DNA from 3 places in the Streptomyces sp. NPDC017202 genome. Region 1 is predicted to be linked to each of the others. Evidence: riboswitches for the same ligand, from Rfam matches in the RefSeq annotation. Region 1 holds a riboswitch; each other region holds the start of a gene.
The links. Region 1 has a riboswitch for thiamine pyrophosphate ahead of thiO (glycine oxidase ThiO). Riboswitches for the same ligand answer to the same signal wherever they lie in the genome.
Positions count from the first base shown of each region.

Region 2: linked by a shared signal. The riboswitch ahead of thiC (phosphomethylpyrimidine synthase ThiC) and the one ahead of thiO (glycine oxidase ThiO) in region 1 are both predicted to bind thiamine pyrophosphate.
Region 3: linked by a shared signal. The riboswitch ahead of ACH4N1_RS25335 (thiamine ABC transporter substrate binding subunit) and the one ahead of thiO (glycine oxidase ThiO) in region 1 are both predicted to bind thiamine pyrophosphate.

Region 1 is NZ_JBIRNP010000001.1:61,173-66,127, reverse strand. It holds gene ACH4N1_RS00280 (thiazole synthase) at 1-774, opposite strand, end outside; gene thiS (sulfur carrier protein ThiS) at 778-978, opposite strand; gene thiO (glycine oxidase ThiO) at 975-2,138, opposite strand; TPP riboswitch at 2,136-2,247, opposite strand; gene ACH4N1_RS00265 (hypothetical protein) at 2,300-2,650, shown strand; gene ACH4N1_RS00260 (NAD(P)/FAD-dependent oxidoreductase) at 2,683-3,924, shown strand; gene ACH4N1_RS00255 (Rv2175c family DNA-binding protein) at 4,049-4,414, shown strand; gene thiE (thiamine phosphate synthase) at 4,638-4,955, shown strand, end outside.
Region 2 is NZ_JBIRNP010000002.1:195,254-200,208, forward strand. It holds gene thiC (phosphomethylpyrimidine synthase ThiC) at 1-1,428, opposite strand, end outside; TPP riboswitch at 1,421-1,610, opposite strand; gene ACH4N1_RS05100 (YibE/F family protein) at 1,934-3,490, shown strand; gene ACH4N1_RS05105 (SsgA family sporulation/cell division regulator) at 3,664-4,110, opposite strand; gene ACH4N1_RS05110 (IclR family transcriptional regulator) at 4,209-4,955, opposite strand, start outside.
Region 3 is NZ_JBIRNP010000015.1:40,904-45,858, forward strand. It holds gene pyrH (UMP kinase) at 1-261, shown strand, start outside; gene frr (ribosome recycling factor) at 458-1,015, shown strand; gene ACH4N1_RS25325 (phosphatidate cytidylyltransferase) at 1,015-2,241, shown strand; gene rlmN (23S rRNA (adenine(2503)-C(2))-methyltransferase RlmN) at 2,349-3,455, shown strand; TPP riboswitch at 3,513-3,620, shown strand; gene ACH4N1_RS25335 (thiamine ABC transporter substrate binding subunit) at 3,721-4,782, shown strand; gene ACH4N1_RS25340 (ABC transporter permease) at 4,839-4,955, shown strand, end outside.

The sequences.
Region 1 (4,955 bases):
GTCGAGGGCGGCGCGGCCCTCCCCCGGCGACGACGCCTGCGCGAAGTGACGGCGGGGAATGCGGCCCGCGAGCCGGGCCAGCCTCCCCGCCTCCACGGCCCCCCGCATCGCCCGGGCCATCAGCACCGGCTCCTGCGCCCGCGTCACCGCCGACGCCAGCATCACCCCCGCGCACCCCAGCTCCATCGCCAGCGCCACGTCCGACGCCGTACCGGCGCCCGCGTCCAGGATCACCGGCACGCGCGCGTGCTCGACGATCAGCTGGAAGTTGTGGGGGTTGCGGATGCCCAGCCCGGACCCGATCGGCGAGCCCAGCGGCATCACCGCCGCACACCCGACGTCCTCCAGCTTCCGCGCCAGCACCGGATCGTCGTTCGTGTACGGCAGCACCGTGAACCCGTCGTCGACCAGCGTCTCCGCCGCGTCCAGCAGCTCGACCGGATCGGGGAGCAGCGTCCGCTCGTCGGCGACGACCTCCAGCTTGACCAGGTCGGTCCCCAGCGCCTCCCGTGCCAGCCGTGCCGTCAGGACCGCCTCCCCGGCCGTGAAGCACCCCGCCGTGTTCGGCAGCACCCGGATGCCGAGCCGTTCCAGGACCGACAGCACGGACCCGTGCACCGAGGGGTCCACCCGCCGCATCGCGACGGTGGTCAGCTCGGTGCCGGACGCGGCCAGCGCCCGCTCCAGCACCTCCAGGCTGGGCGCGCCGCCCGTCCCCATGATCAGGCGGGACGAGTACGCCGTACCGCCGAGGACGAAGGGATCGTCGGCCATGGCTCAGCCTCCCTGGACGGCGGTGAGGACTTCCACGCGGTCTCCGTCGGAGAGGGCGGTGGCGGACCACCGCGCGCGGGGGACGACGGTCTCGTTGAGGGCGGCGGCCACCCCGGAGGACGCCGGCGTCAGGGACCGTACGACGCTGTCGAGGGCCGTGCCGGGAGCGACCTCGCGCCGCTCACCGTTCACCGAGATCTTCATGCGGTCTGCTCCGAGTGGGCGGCGGCGTGGAAGCGCCGGGGGGTGAAGGGACGGGCCTCGTCGGGGAGTTCGCCGGTGGCCAGCGCGTGCGCCAGCGCGTCCCCGGTGACCGGTGCCAGCAGTACGCCGTTGCGGTAGTGCCCGGTCGCCAGCAGCAGACCGTCCAGTCCGGTCGGCCCGAGCAGCGGCGCGTTGTCCGGCGAGCCGGGACGCAGCCCCGCGCGGGTCTCGGTGAGCGGCAGCTCGGTGATCCCGGGAACCAGCTCGTGGGCGTCCCGCAGCAGCTCGTACACGCCGCCCGCCGTCACCGTCGTGTCCCAGCCCAGCTCCTCGCTCGTCGCCCCGACGACCAGCTCGCCGTTCTCGCGCGGCACCAGGTAGACCTGGCTGCCGCGCACCACGGCCCGGACCGTCCGGGTCAGGAACGGCGCGTACCGCCGCGGCACGGTCAGCCGCAGCACCTGCCCCTTCACCGGCCGCACCGGCGGCAGCACCTTCGCCGGGACGCCCGCGAGCCGCCCGCTGAGGCTGCCCGCCGCGAGCACCACCTGCCGCGCCGCGAGCGTCGTGCCCGCGCGCGTGCGCACTCCCGCGGCGCGCCCGGCCGACACCGTCAGCCGCTCCGCCCAGTCGCGGTGGACGGCCACGCCCGTCCGCTCACAGGCGGCCACCAGCGCCCCCACCAGCCGCCGCGGATCGATCTGGTGGTCCCCGTCCACCCGCAGCCCGCCCCGTACCCCGGGCGCGAGCATGGGCTCCAGCCGCCGGCACTCCCGCCCGGACAGCCACTCCGAGGCCAGCCCCGACCGCCGTTGCAGGGCGTGGAGTTCCCGCAGGTGGGCGCGGTCGTCGGCGTCCAGCGCGACCGCGAGGGTCCCGGAACGGCGGTAGCCGAGGTCGTGACCGGTCAGTTCGGTCAGCTCGGCCGCGAAGTCCGGGTAGCGGCGGGCCGATTCCAGGTTCAGGCCGAGCAGTGTCTGTTCGCCGTAGTGCAGTTCCGAGACGGCGGCCAGCATCCCGGCCGCCACCTGCGCGGCCCCGCCGCCCGGCTCGGGATCCAGCACCGCCGTGGCGAACCCGCGCTGCGCGGCCCGCCACGCGGTGACCAGCCCGATGATGCCGCCCCCGACGACGAGGACGTCCGAATTGCCTGAGGACATGGGCGTCCAGCCCCTCCCTTCGCCGGCATGACCCGGATCAGGTTCGTACGGTCGGAGGCCGCCAGCCTCCCTCTCAGCCCGGTGCGTCCGGGCTCCCGCGAGTGCTCTAGGTTGGCCACCCTAGCCCCCCGTCCTCCGTCTCAGTAAGGGAGCCTCCCTCCGTGGCCCGTTCGCTCGACGGCCTGGTCCTGGCCCCGGTGGCCGACCAGGCCCCCGGTCAGGTCGGCACCCGCACCCGCTTCACGTACCGCGAACGCGACGGCGTCGTCTGGGCCGACTACGCGGGCGGCGACGTCGTCCGCGGGCATCTCGTGGGGACCCGGCGGGGGGACCGGCTGGACTTCCGGTACGTCCAGCTGCGGCACGACGGGACGACGTCGTCCGGGCACTGCGTGTCCACGGTCGTCGAGCTGCCCGACGGGCGGCTGCGCCTCGACGAGACCTGGGAGTGGGAGTCGCGGGCCGGCAGCGGGACCAGCGTGGTGGAGCAGATCACCGAGCGGGACGGCTGACTGACGGCACGTCAGCTGTCTAAGGTGATCGGGTGAGCGAGCAGACGCGGGAAGAAGACGGGCGGGCGGCGCGACGGGTGGTCGTCGTCGGCGCGGGGATGGCCGGGGTGCAGACCGCGGTCGCCCTGCGCGAACAGGGCTTCGACGGCACGGTGCTCGTCGTCGGCGCCGAACCCCACCAGCCCTACGACCGGCCCCCGCTGTCCAAGGCCGTCCTGCTCGGCAAGGCCGAGCACTCCGCCTTCGACGTCGACTTCGAGAGCCTCGACGTCGAACTCCGGCTCGGCAGCGAGGCCCTCGGCGTGCGCCCCGCCGACCACGAACTCGACACCGAGTCCGGGCCCGTCCCGTACGACGTCCTCGTGCTCGCCACCGGCGCCGAACCGATCCGGCTGCCCGGCGCCGAGGGCGTCCCCGGCGTCCACCTGCTGCGCACCCTGGACGACGCCGAACGGCTGCGGCCGGTGCTCGCCGCCCGTCACGACATCGTCGTCGTCGGTGCCGGCTGGATCGGCGCCGAGTTCGCCACCGCCGCACGCGAGGCCGGCTGCGCGGTCACCGTCGTCGAGGCCGCCGACCGGCCGCTGGCCGGTGCCCTGCCCGCCGACGTCGCCGCCGCGATGACCGCCTGGTACGCCGACAGCGGCGCCGAACTGCGCACCGGCACGCGCGTGCGGCGCGTCGAGCCCGGCGCGGTCCTCCTCGACGACGGGACCCGGCTGCCCGCCGATGCCGTCGTGGTCGGCATCGGCGCCCGCCCCGCCACCGCCTGGCTGACCGGCTCGGGCATCGAGCTGGGGCCGCACGGCGAGGTCGTGGCCGACGCGGGCCTGCGCACCTCCCTGCCCGACGTGTACGCGGTCGGCGACTGCGCGTCCTTCCCCTCCGGGCGGTACGGCGAGCGCCTCCTGGTCCACCACTGGGACAACGCCCTCCAGGGCCCGCGCACGGTCGCCGCGAACATCCTCGGCACCGCCGGCGGGGAGGCCCCCGCGGTCTACGACCCGGTCCCGTACTTCTGGTCGGAGCAGTTCGGCCGCTTCGTCCAGTACGTCGGGCACCACAGCGGCGCCGACACCACCCTGTGGCGCGGCGACCCCGCCGGACCGGCCTGGACGGTCTGCTGGCTGCGCGACGACCGCCTGGTCGCCCTGCTGGCGGTGGGCCGCCCGCGCGACCTCGCGCAGGGCCGCCGGCTGATCGAGTCGGGCACGCCGGTCGACCCGGAGCTGGTCGTGGACCCGCAGCGGCCGCTCAAGACGGCGACGGCCTGACCGGGGCCTTGCGGGGCGCGACCGGTGCTCCGTCCGGAGGACTCCCGCGGCGTCCGGCGGCGCCCCGTCCCCCTCAGGGGAGCCTCGGGTACCGACTGTCGGTCCGGGATGGCAGTCTTGAGGGGTGACCGAGATTGACGCAAAGATCGATGCTCTCGTCCCCGCCTGGCTCACCCTGCCCGACATCGCGGAGATGCTCGATGTCGACGTGACGCGTGTGCGGCAGCTGGTGAAGGAAGGCCAGCTCGTCGCCGTACGCCGTGGTGAGAACAGGGCGCTGCACGTCCCCGCCGCCTTCATCGACGAGGACAAGGTGACCAAGGGCCTGACCGGGACCCTGACCCTGCTGCGGGACGACGGCTTCACGGACGAAGAGATGCTGGAGTGGCTGTTCACGCCCGACCCGTCCCTGCCCGGGACCCCGGCGCAGGCACTGAGCGAGAATCGCGGCACGGAGGTGAAGCGCCGCGCCCAGGCGCTCGCCGTCTGAGCCGGAGATCCGCTCCCCGGATCCGCCGCTCTCCCCGGATCCGCTGATCGGCCGATCCACGGATCCGCCCGTTCACCGATCCACGGATCCGCCGATCCGCTCGGAGATCCGCCGCGCGGATCCGTCGTCAGAACCGCCAGGTGTGCGGCCGTGGTCCGCCGCGGCCGCACACCGCCGCCCCGGGAAAGGCCCGAGGCGCCACCACGCCCCGGGGGACCCACGCATGTCCGACACGGCCCGCTCCCAGCTCGCCGACGCCCGCCTCTACCTCTGCACGGACGCCCGCGAGCGCCAGGGCGACCTGCCGGAGTTCCTGGACGCGGTCCTCGCGGGCGGCGTCGACATCGTGCAGCTGCGCGACAAGGGCATGGAGGCGGCGCAGGAGCTGGAGCACCTCGAGGTGTTCGCCGACGCCTGCGCCCGCCACGGCAGGCTGCTCGCGGTCAACGACCGGGCGGACGTCGCCCATGCCGCCGGCTCCCAGGTGCTCCACCTCGGCCAGGGCGACCTGCCGGTCCTCGCGGCCCGCGCCCTCCTCGGC
Region 2 (4,955 bases), on a different contig from region 1:
GGGCAGACCCAGGTGTTCCTTGGGTGTGACGTAGCAGAGCATCGCCGTGCCCCACCAGGCGATCATCGCGGCACCGATGCCGGAGGTGATGTGGTCGTACGCCGGGGCGACGTCCGTCGTCAGCGGGCCGAGCGTATAGAACGGAGCTTCATCGCAGATCTCCTGCTGAAGGTCGATGTTCTCCTTGATCTTGTGCATCGGAACGTGTCCCGGGCCTTCGATCATGGTCTGAACATGGAAACGCTTCGCGATGCGGTTGAGTTCCCCGAGGGTGCGCAACTCAGCGAACTGGGCCTCGTCGTTGGCGTCCGCGATCGAGCCGGGCCGCAGCCCGTCGCCCAGCGAGTACGTGACGTCATAGGCCGCGAGGATCTCGCAGAGTTCCTCGAAGTTCTCGTAGAGGAAGGACTCCTTGTGGTGGGCCAGGCACCACGCGGCCATGATCGAGCCGCCACGGGAGACGATGCCGGTCTTGCGGTTCGCCGTCAGCGGGACGTACGGCAGGCGCACGCCCGCGTGGACGGTCATGTAGTCCACGCCCTGCTCGGCCTGCTCGATCACCGTGTCCTTGTAGATCTCCCAGGTCAGCTCCTCGGCCCGGCCGTCGACCTTCTCCAGCGCCTGATAGAGCGGCACCGTGCCGATGGGGACCGGCGAATTGCGGAGCACCCACTCGCGGGTGGTGTGGATGTTGCGGCCGGTGGACAGGTCCATGACCGTGTCGGCGCCCCATCGGGTGGCCCAGGTCATCTTCTCGACCTCCTCCTCGATGGAGGAGGTCACCGCCGAGTTGCCGATGTTGGCGTTGACCTTCACCAGGAACCGTTTGCCGATGATCATCGGCTCGATCTCCGGGTGATTGACGTTGGCGGGCAGCACCGCACGTCCGGCCGCGATCTCCTCGCGGACGATCTCGGGCTCCACGTTCTCCCGGATGGCCACGTACTCCATCTCCGGTGTGATCTCGCCCCGGCGTGCGTAAGCGAGTTGAGTGACCGCCTGCCCCTCCCGGCCGCGGCGCGGCAGGCGGGGCCGTCCGGGGAAGACCGCGTCGAGGTTGCGCAGTCCGCCGCGCGGCGAGGTGTGTTTGACCCCGTCGTCCTCCGGACGGACGGGGCGGCCCGCGTACTCCTCCGTGTCGCCACGGGCGATGACCCAGTTCTCCCGCAGAGGCGGCAACCCCCTGCGTACGTCCGTCTCGACGAGCGGATCGGTGTACGGGCCGGAGGTGTCGTACAGAGTGACCGACTGCCCGTTGGTGAGGTGCACCTGACGGACCGGCACGCGCAGGTCGGAGCGCTGACCCTCGACATACGCCTTGTGCCATCCGATGGACTTCCCGCCGATGGGCTTCCCGGCCTCCCCGTCGACGGAGGCCTCGTCGGAGGTCTGCGCGGAGGCAGGCGTGCGTGCATCCTTGTTGGTCATGAGACCTACTCCCTACGCCGGCATTACCCGGTAACAGGTTCAGCGGTCGACGCAGCGGCTTCCGTCTGCCGACGATTCATGTGAAACATCACTCGGTGAAGGTGACGTTCCACGTGAAACATCGCGAAGACGGAGGTCAGCGCCCTCTCAGCCCGGTGCTCCGAGCTCCCGCGTGTGCAAAGGTGCCTCCACGCTAGCGTCCTTTGTGGCGCGGTGAACAGTGGGCCTCGGTCGTTCTTGCGATGATCGGGCGGTGACCACGACACCCCAGCCTCCGTTCCCACCACCCGAACAGCCCCGCGGTCCGGGCATTCCTCCCCCCGGACACCCCGGGCGAGGGCAGGGGTACGGCCCCAGGGGCAGTTCCGTTCCCGGATCGGGCCCTCGTCCGGGTGCCGGTCCAGGTCCGGGTGCCGATCCGGGTCCCGACGGCGGTCCGGGTCCCGACGGCTGTTACGGCTTCAGCCGCGAGGGCGGACAGGGCTCCGGCGGGGGCCACGGGCACCTGCCCGGCGAGGGTGCGCACGCACCCGGGACCGGTCAGGGCGGTGCTCCCCGTGCAGGTCATGGACGCGGTGCCGGTGAGAGAAACGGAAGCGCCGGCGGGGGCGACGGACACGCCTTCCGCCCCGGCCCCGGGCGCGGTGCAGATGACGGCCAGGGCCACGGACATGGCTCCGGCGACGGGCACAGCGGTGGGCACGGTGGCCACGTCCCCGGTCCGGGTGGCGGCCACGGGCACAGCCACAGTCATGGCCCGGCCGCTCCCGTCTCCCAGCATCTGCGCAAGGTCATCGCGGCCGTCCTCATCCCCTTCGGCGTGGCCGTGCTCGCCGGTCTGGTCGTGCTGTGGCCCGGTGGTGCCCCGGCACACGAGCGCACCGGCGTCGGCTTCGACCGGCAGACGCAGCGGGCGACGGTCTCCGACGTCGAGAGCATCAGTTGCTCGTCGGCGAACGCCTCGGGCGGCACCCCCACCGGCGACACCTCCACCGCTGAAGGCTCCTCCGCGGCCCAGCAGGCGAACGGCACCTGCAAGAAGGCCACGATCCGTGTGGACACCGGCGCGGACAAGGGCCGTACTTTCACGGAGATCGTCCAGCCGGACCAGTCACGGCAGCTGCACGAGGGGCAGAAGGTCGTGGTCGCCTACGAGCCCTCCGCGCCGAAGGACCTTCAGTACTCGGTGACCGACGTGGACCGCCGCGTCCCGCTGACCGTGCTCGCCCTCATCTTCGCCGTCGCCGTCGTGGTCGTCGGGCGGCTGAAGGGCGTCATGGCGCTGGTCTCGCTGGCCATCAGCTTCATGGTGCTGAACTTCTTCGTCCTGCCCGCGATCCTGCAAGGCTCGAACCCGCTCGCGGTGGCGGTCGTGGGGGCGAGCGCCATCATGCTCATCGCCCTCTACCTGTGTCACGGTCTGTCGGCCCGCACCTCCGTGGCGGTTCTGGGCACCCTCATCTCCCTGTTGCTGATCGGCGTCCTCGGCTCCTGGTTCGTCGACTGGGCGGCGCTCACCGGCAACACGGACGACAACACCGGTCTGATCCACGGCCTGTACCCGACGATCGACATGAGCGGTCTGCTCCTCGCCGGGATCATCATCGGATCGCTCGGTGTCCTCGACGACGTGACGGTCACCCAGACGTCGGCGGTCTGGGAACTGCACGAGGCCAACCCCACGATGGGCTGGCGGGGGCTGTACCGGGCGGGCATCCGGATCGGTCGCGACCACATCGCGTCCGTGGTCAACACGCTCGTCCTGGCCTACGCCGGCGCAGCCCTGCCGCTGCTGCTGCTGTTCTCCATCGCGCAGAGCAGCGTCGGCATGGTAGCCAACAGCGAGCTGGTCGCCGAGGAGATCGTGCGCACGCTGGTCGGTTCGATCGGCCTGGTCGCGTCGGTTCCGGTGACCACGGCACTCGCCGCGCTCGTGGTGTCGGCGGACCGGTCGGGCACGGGCGCCGTCGCCGCGGCAGCTCCGGGGGCGCCGTCGGCCGGTACGGCGGGTCCGGCCGCGCAGAGCGCTCGGGGCGGCCGGGGCAGGCGCCGCAAACGCTGACGTTCCCGGGTGTGCGAAGGGGGCATCGGGCACGGCGCCCTTCGCGCACCCGGGACGTCATCCTCCTCGTGCACGCCACTTCGCCGATCGGGACGGGCCGATTGCCGGGCGCCTCGCCACCGTTCCAGCAGAAGCGTTACTTCACCGGCCTGCCACCAGCCCCTCACCAGACCTCACCCGGCGCTCTGCTCCTCCGCCAGGATCCGGTCCAAGGCCTCGTCGAGATGGGCGTCGAAGTCGGCGAACGCGCCCTCCTGCCCCAACGGCACCAGCTTGTCGGTGCGGTCGAGGAAGGCCACGAGCGGAGCCGCCGACGAGCGGAACACCGCCTGGTCACAGCCCACCTGAAGCCGGATCAGCACGTCACCCAGGAGATCCCGGTCGGCCGGCGAGACCCGCACGTCTCCCTCACCGCACGGTCTGCCCACCCCGTCGATGAGCAGCTCACGCCCGAACGCCCAGGTCACCGGGGCATCACCGGGCAGATGAAACGTGAGCCGTACGGCATACGGATCGCAGGTCTCGTAGCCCAGTTCCACCGGGATGCGGAAAGAGAGCTCCTCGGAGACGAGAAAGCTCATCATGACCTCTGCCTCTACTGCCTGCACGGACTCGCGCATCGCCCTATCCCGTCATCGCCGTCGACTGGCTGGGAATCAACCCTTGACACTGCTGGCATCTTGCTGAAAGTGCACAACAGATCACAAGGAGTAAGTTTTCAGATGCTGATAGAGACAGCGAGTGCCCCCAGCATCCGCCCGATTTCGCTCTGCAACTGCTGTACCGCCGTCGGCAGCCGGTCGGCCTGATGGGCGGAGAGGGAAATGGCCATCGTGGCGGCGGTCGTGCCCACGGTGATCGGGATCGCGGCACACACCGTGCCCAGCGCGTACTCCTGCCGCTCGACGACCGTCTCCATCCGCCGCATGCGGGCCAGCCGCCGCAACAGGGTGTGCTCGTCCCGCACGGTGTACGGCGTGATCGACCGCACGGGGTAACGGTCCAGGTGCTCGCGGCGGGACGTCTCGTCCAACTGGGCCAGCAGACACTGGCCGATGGCGTGCGCGTGTCCGGTCTCGCGGAAGTCGGCCCATTCCTCGACCGCCGGATTGCCCGGGGTGTCGGAGACGCACATGACCTCGATCTCGCCGTCCTGGTAGCGGGCGTAGTACACCGGAACGCCGATTGAATCACGCCAGTGCGCGAGGGTGGCGACCACGGTGCTGCGACGTTTCTGCGCGGCTCCGCTGCCGCCCAGGCGCTCGGCCGCCTCGCCGAGGAAGAACATCCCCTTGTCGCGCCGCAGATAGCCCTCGTGCACGAGGGTGCGCAGCAGATGGTAGGCGGTGGGCAGCGCCAGGCCGGCCTCGCGGGCGAGTTGCTTCGCCGGAGCCCCGCCGTGGTGCCGGGCCACGGATTCCAGTAGCCGCATGGCGCGCTGCACGGACCCGATGAGCGTCGCCGC
Region 3 (4,955 bases), on a different contig from region 1:
CTCATGGGCAAGAACGGCGTGGACGGCGTCTACGACTCCGACCCTAAGACCAACCCGGAGGCCGTCAAGTTCGACGCCCTCGGCTACGGCGAGGTCATCACCCGCGATCTGAAGGTCGCCGACGCCACCGCCATCACGCTGTGCCGCGACAACAAGCTCCCGATCCTCGTCTTCGAGCTTCTGGCGGAGGGCAATATCGCACGGGCCGTCAAGGGTGAGAAGATCGGCACGCTGGTGAGTGAGCAAGGCAGCCGGGCCTGACCGGGGGGAACTCCCGGGTCCGACCCGTAGGAACCCCGGTTCGTACGACAGAGCCTGACCGGGCGACGGACCCCGACCGGGGGATGGACAATGTCCTGCCGGTCGGAAACCGTGCAGGAAGAAGACGCGACGCAGCCGGCCGCCGCCTCCGCAAGGAACCGCAGCCGGGCCTACTCAAGACACGCAGGAGCAAGTGGTGATCGAAGAGACCCTCCTCGAGGCCGAGGAGAAGATGGAGAAGGCCGTCGTGGTCGCCAAGGAGGACTTCGCCGCGATCCGCACCGGCCGTGCGCACCCGGCGATGTTCAACAAGATCGTGGCCGACTACTACGGCGCGCCGACGCCGATCAACCAGCTGGCTTCGTTCTCCGTGCCGGAGCCGCGCATGGCGGTCGTGACCCCGTTCGACAAGAGCGCGCTGCGCAACATCGAGCAGGCGATCCGCGACTCGGACCTCGGCGTCAACCCGAGCAACGACGGCAACATCATCCGGGTGGTGTTCCCCGAGCTGACCGAGGAGCGCCGCCGCGACTACATCAAGGTCGCCAAGGGCAAGGGCGAGGACGCCAAGGTGTCCATCCGCGCCGTGCGCCGCAAGGCCAAGGACGCCATCGACAAGCTCGTCAAGGACGGCGAGGTCGGGGAGGACGAGGGCCGCCGTGCGGAGAAGGAACTCGACGACACCACCGCGAAGTACGTCGCGCAGGTGGACGAGCTCCTGAAGCACAAGGAAGCGGAGCTGCTCGAGGTCTGATGAACGACTCTTCCTGGGGCGCTCCGCCACGTGCCGGTTCACAGGCCGGGTACTGGGGGCCCAACGATCACGGGGCCGTCCCGCACGGACCTGTCCAGGGGGCTGCCGCGGCGGGTCCCGCGTACGATGCGCCTGAGGCGCAGCAGACTCGCCCCATGCCCATCGTCCCCGACGTACCCGCTCATGGCGGAAACCAGGATGACGACCGGGGGGCCGCTCGGCTGGGCGGCCCCTTGTTCCGAGACGAGACGTTCCGCGACGGGACGTCCCACGGCGGGACGTTCCGCGACGAGACGTCCCCCGTGGGGACGTTCCGTGACGAGACCCCGTCGGTGCTGCCCCCTGCGGCGGTGCCGCAGAATCCGGAGCCCATGCCCGACGCACCGCAGCCGGCACCCGTCCCGCAGAAGAAGAGCGCGGGCCGTGACCTGACTGCGGCCATAGGCGTCGGTGTCGGACTCGGTGCGGTGATCGTCGCGTCGCTGTTCGTGGTCAAGGCCGTGTTCGTCGGCGTGGTCGCGGTCGCCGTCGTCGTCGGCCTGTGGGAACTGACCAGCCGGCTCCAGGAGCGCAAGGGCATCAAGGCGCCGCTGGTGCCGCTCGCGGTCGGCGGCGCCGCCATGGTCGTCGCCGGGTACGTCCGGGGCGCCGAGGGCGCCTGGGTCGCCATGGCCCTGACCGCGCTGGCGGTCCTGGTCTGGCGGATGACGGAACCGCCGGAGGGCTACCTCAGGGACGTCACGGCCGGTGTCTTCGCGGCCTTCTACGTCCCGTTCCTGGCCACGTTCGTCTCCATGATGCTCACCGCGGACGACGGAGCGCGCCGCGTCCTGACGTTCCTGCTCCTGACCGTCGTCAGCGACACCGGGGCGTACGCCGTCGGCTGGCGCTTCGGCAAGCGCAAGCTCGCTCCGCGCATCAGCCCCGGCAAGACCCGCGAGGGCCTGCTCGGCGCGGTGTCCTTCGCGATGGTCGTGGGCGCGTTGTGCATGCAGTTCCTGATCGAGGACGGCGCCTGGTGGCAGGGTCTGCTGCTCGGCCTGGCGGTCGCGGCCAGCGCGACGCTCGGTGACCTCGGCGAGTCCATGATCAAGCGGGACCTCGGCATCAAGGACATGGGCACGCTGCTCCCCGGCCACGGCGGCATCATGGACCGCCTGGACTCCCTGCTGCCCACCGCACCGGTGGTGTGGCTGCTGCTGGTGCTGTTCGTGGGCTCCGGCTGAACGGTCTCCCGCCCCGCACCCGCGACGAGCCCCCGTCCCCCGAGGACGGGGGCTCCTCGCATGAGCCGACCGGGGCACCCGAGTGGATCTGCCACACTGGAAGGGTTATGCCTGCACCCGGAGAACTCACTTTCGTCGCCCCCCGCGGAGCCAAGAAGCCGCCGCGGCATCTTGCCGACCTCTCGCCCGCCGAGCGGAAGGAGGCGGTGGCGGGGATCGGTGAGAAGCCGTTCCGTGCGAAACAGCTGTCCCAGCACTACTTCGCGCGGTTCGCGCACGATCCGGCCGAGTGGACCGACATCCCCGCCGGCGCCCGCGAGAAGCTGCGCGAGGCGCTGCTGCCCGAGCTGATGACGGTCGTACGGCATCTGTCCACGGACCAGGGGACCACCCGCAAGACGCTGTGGCGGCTGTTCGACGGCACGCTCGTGGAGTCGGTGCTGATGCGGTACCCGGACCGGGTCACCATGTGCATCAGTTCGCAGGCCGGCTGCGGGATGAACTGCCCCTTCTGCGCGACCGGGCAGGCCGGGCTGGACCGGAACCTGTCCACCGCCGAGATCGTCCACCAGATCGTGGACGGGATGCGGGCGCTGCGCGACGGGGAGGTCCCCGGAGGGCCGGCCCGGCTGTCCAACATCGTGTTCATGGGCATGGGCGAGCCGCTCGCCAACTACAAGCGGGTCGTCGGCGCGATCCGTGCGCTCACCGACCCCGCGCCCGACGGGCTGGGGCTCTCGCAGCGCGGGATCACCGTGTCGACGGTCGGGCTGGTGCCGGCCATCAACCGGTTCTCCGACGAGGGCTTCAAGTGCCGGCTCGCGATCTCGCTGCACGCCCCCGACGACGAGCTGCGCGACACCCTCGTCCCCGTGAACACGCGGTGGAAGGTGCGCGAGGTGCTCGACGCCGGGTTCGAGTACGCCGAGAAGTCCGGACGCCGGCTGTCCATCGAGTACGCGCTGATCCGCGACATCAACGACCAGGCCTGGCGGGGCGACCGGCTCGGGCGCATGCTCAAGGGCCGGCCCGTGCACGTCAACCTGATCCCGCTGAACCCGACGCCGGGCTCCAAGTGGACCGCCTCCCGGCCCGAGGACGAGAAGGCGTTCGTCGAGGCCATCGCGGCGCACGGGGTACCCGTCACCGTCCGGGACACCCGTGGTCAGGAGATCGACGGGGCGTGTGGTCAGCTCGCCGCCACCGAGCGGTAGTCTGGCCGACGTCAGCACTGTCCTGTTTTCGGACAGTACGACGAACCAGACATCTTCATATTCCGACAGGGGAGCGCCACAGCGCTGAGAGTGCGGCAACCGGGCCGCAGACCCTCTGAACCTCGCCCAGGTCATTCTGGGTAGGAAGTTCGGTCATCACTCGAGCTGTTGCGCCCTGCCCGGGAACCCCTCGCGGGCCCCCGGGCAGGGCCGCGTCTCTTCCTGGTCACCTCCAGGAGGAATACCAGTGCACACCAGGACGCTCATGGCCGCGGCCGTCGGCCTCGGCCTCGTCATGCTGTCCGCCTGCGGATCGTCGGACGACGGCGGATCCGCGCAGAGCGGGAGCAAGACCGTCACCCTCGTCAGCCACGACTCGTGGGCCGTCTCCAAGAGCGTGCTCGCCGACTTCGAGAAGCAGTCCGGCTACCGGGTGAAGGTCCTCAAGGACGGCGACGCCGGGCAGGCCGTCAACAAGGCGATCCTCACCAAGGACAACCCCCAGGGCGACGTCTTCTTCGGCGTCGACAACACCCTGCTCTCCCGCGCGCTCGACAACGGCCTCTTCCAGTCGTACGAGGCGCAGGGGCTCGACCAGGTCGACGGCCGGTACCAGTTGGACGCCGGCAAGCACCGGGTCACGCCCGTCGACCACGGCGACATCTGTGTCAACTACGACAAGAAGTACTTCGCCGACCACAAGCTGGCGCCGCCCGCCGGCTTCGACGACCTGGCGAAGCCGGCGTACAAGAACCTCCTCGTCACCGAGAACGCCTCCACCTCCTCCCCGGGCCTCGGTTTCCTGCTGGGCACCGCGGCGAAGTACGGCGACGAGGGCTGGCCGGACTACTGGAAGAAGCTCAAGGCCAACGGCGTGAAGGTCGTCGACGGCTGGGAGCAGGCCTACAACGAGGAGTTCTCCGGGTCGGCCGGCGGCAGGAAGGCCGGGGCGGACCGGCCGCTCGTCGTCTCCTACGCCTCCTCGCCGCCCGCCGAGGTGATCTACGGCGACCCGAAGCCGACGACCGCGCCGACCGGTGTCGCGACCGGCACCTGCTTCCGGCAGATCGAGTTCGCCGGACTGCTGAGCAACGCGAAGAACGGCCAGGGCGGCAAGGCGCTGATCGACTTCCTGATCTCGAAGGAGTTCCAGGAGGACATGCCGCTCAACATGTTCGTCTACCCGGTGGCGAAGGGCGCGGCCGTGCCCGCCGAGTTCACCGAGTACGGCCCGGCCGCCGAGGATCCCGAGACGATGGACCCGGCGAAGATCGCCGCGGACCGCGACCAGTGGGTCAAGTCGTGGACCTCGCTCGTACTGAAGTAGGGCGGCGAGCGGCCGTCCGCCGCCGGCGCACCGGGAGCGCGGCGCGGCTCGGGCTCATGGCCCTGCCCGTCGCGTTCTTCGGGCTGTTCTTCGCCTACCCGGTCGCCGCGATCACCGCGCGGGGACTGCACTCCGCCGGCGGCTGGCACTTCGGGCGCCTGTTCGACGTGCTC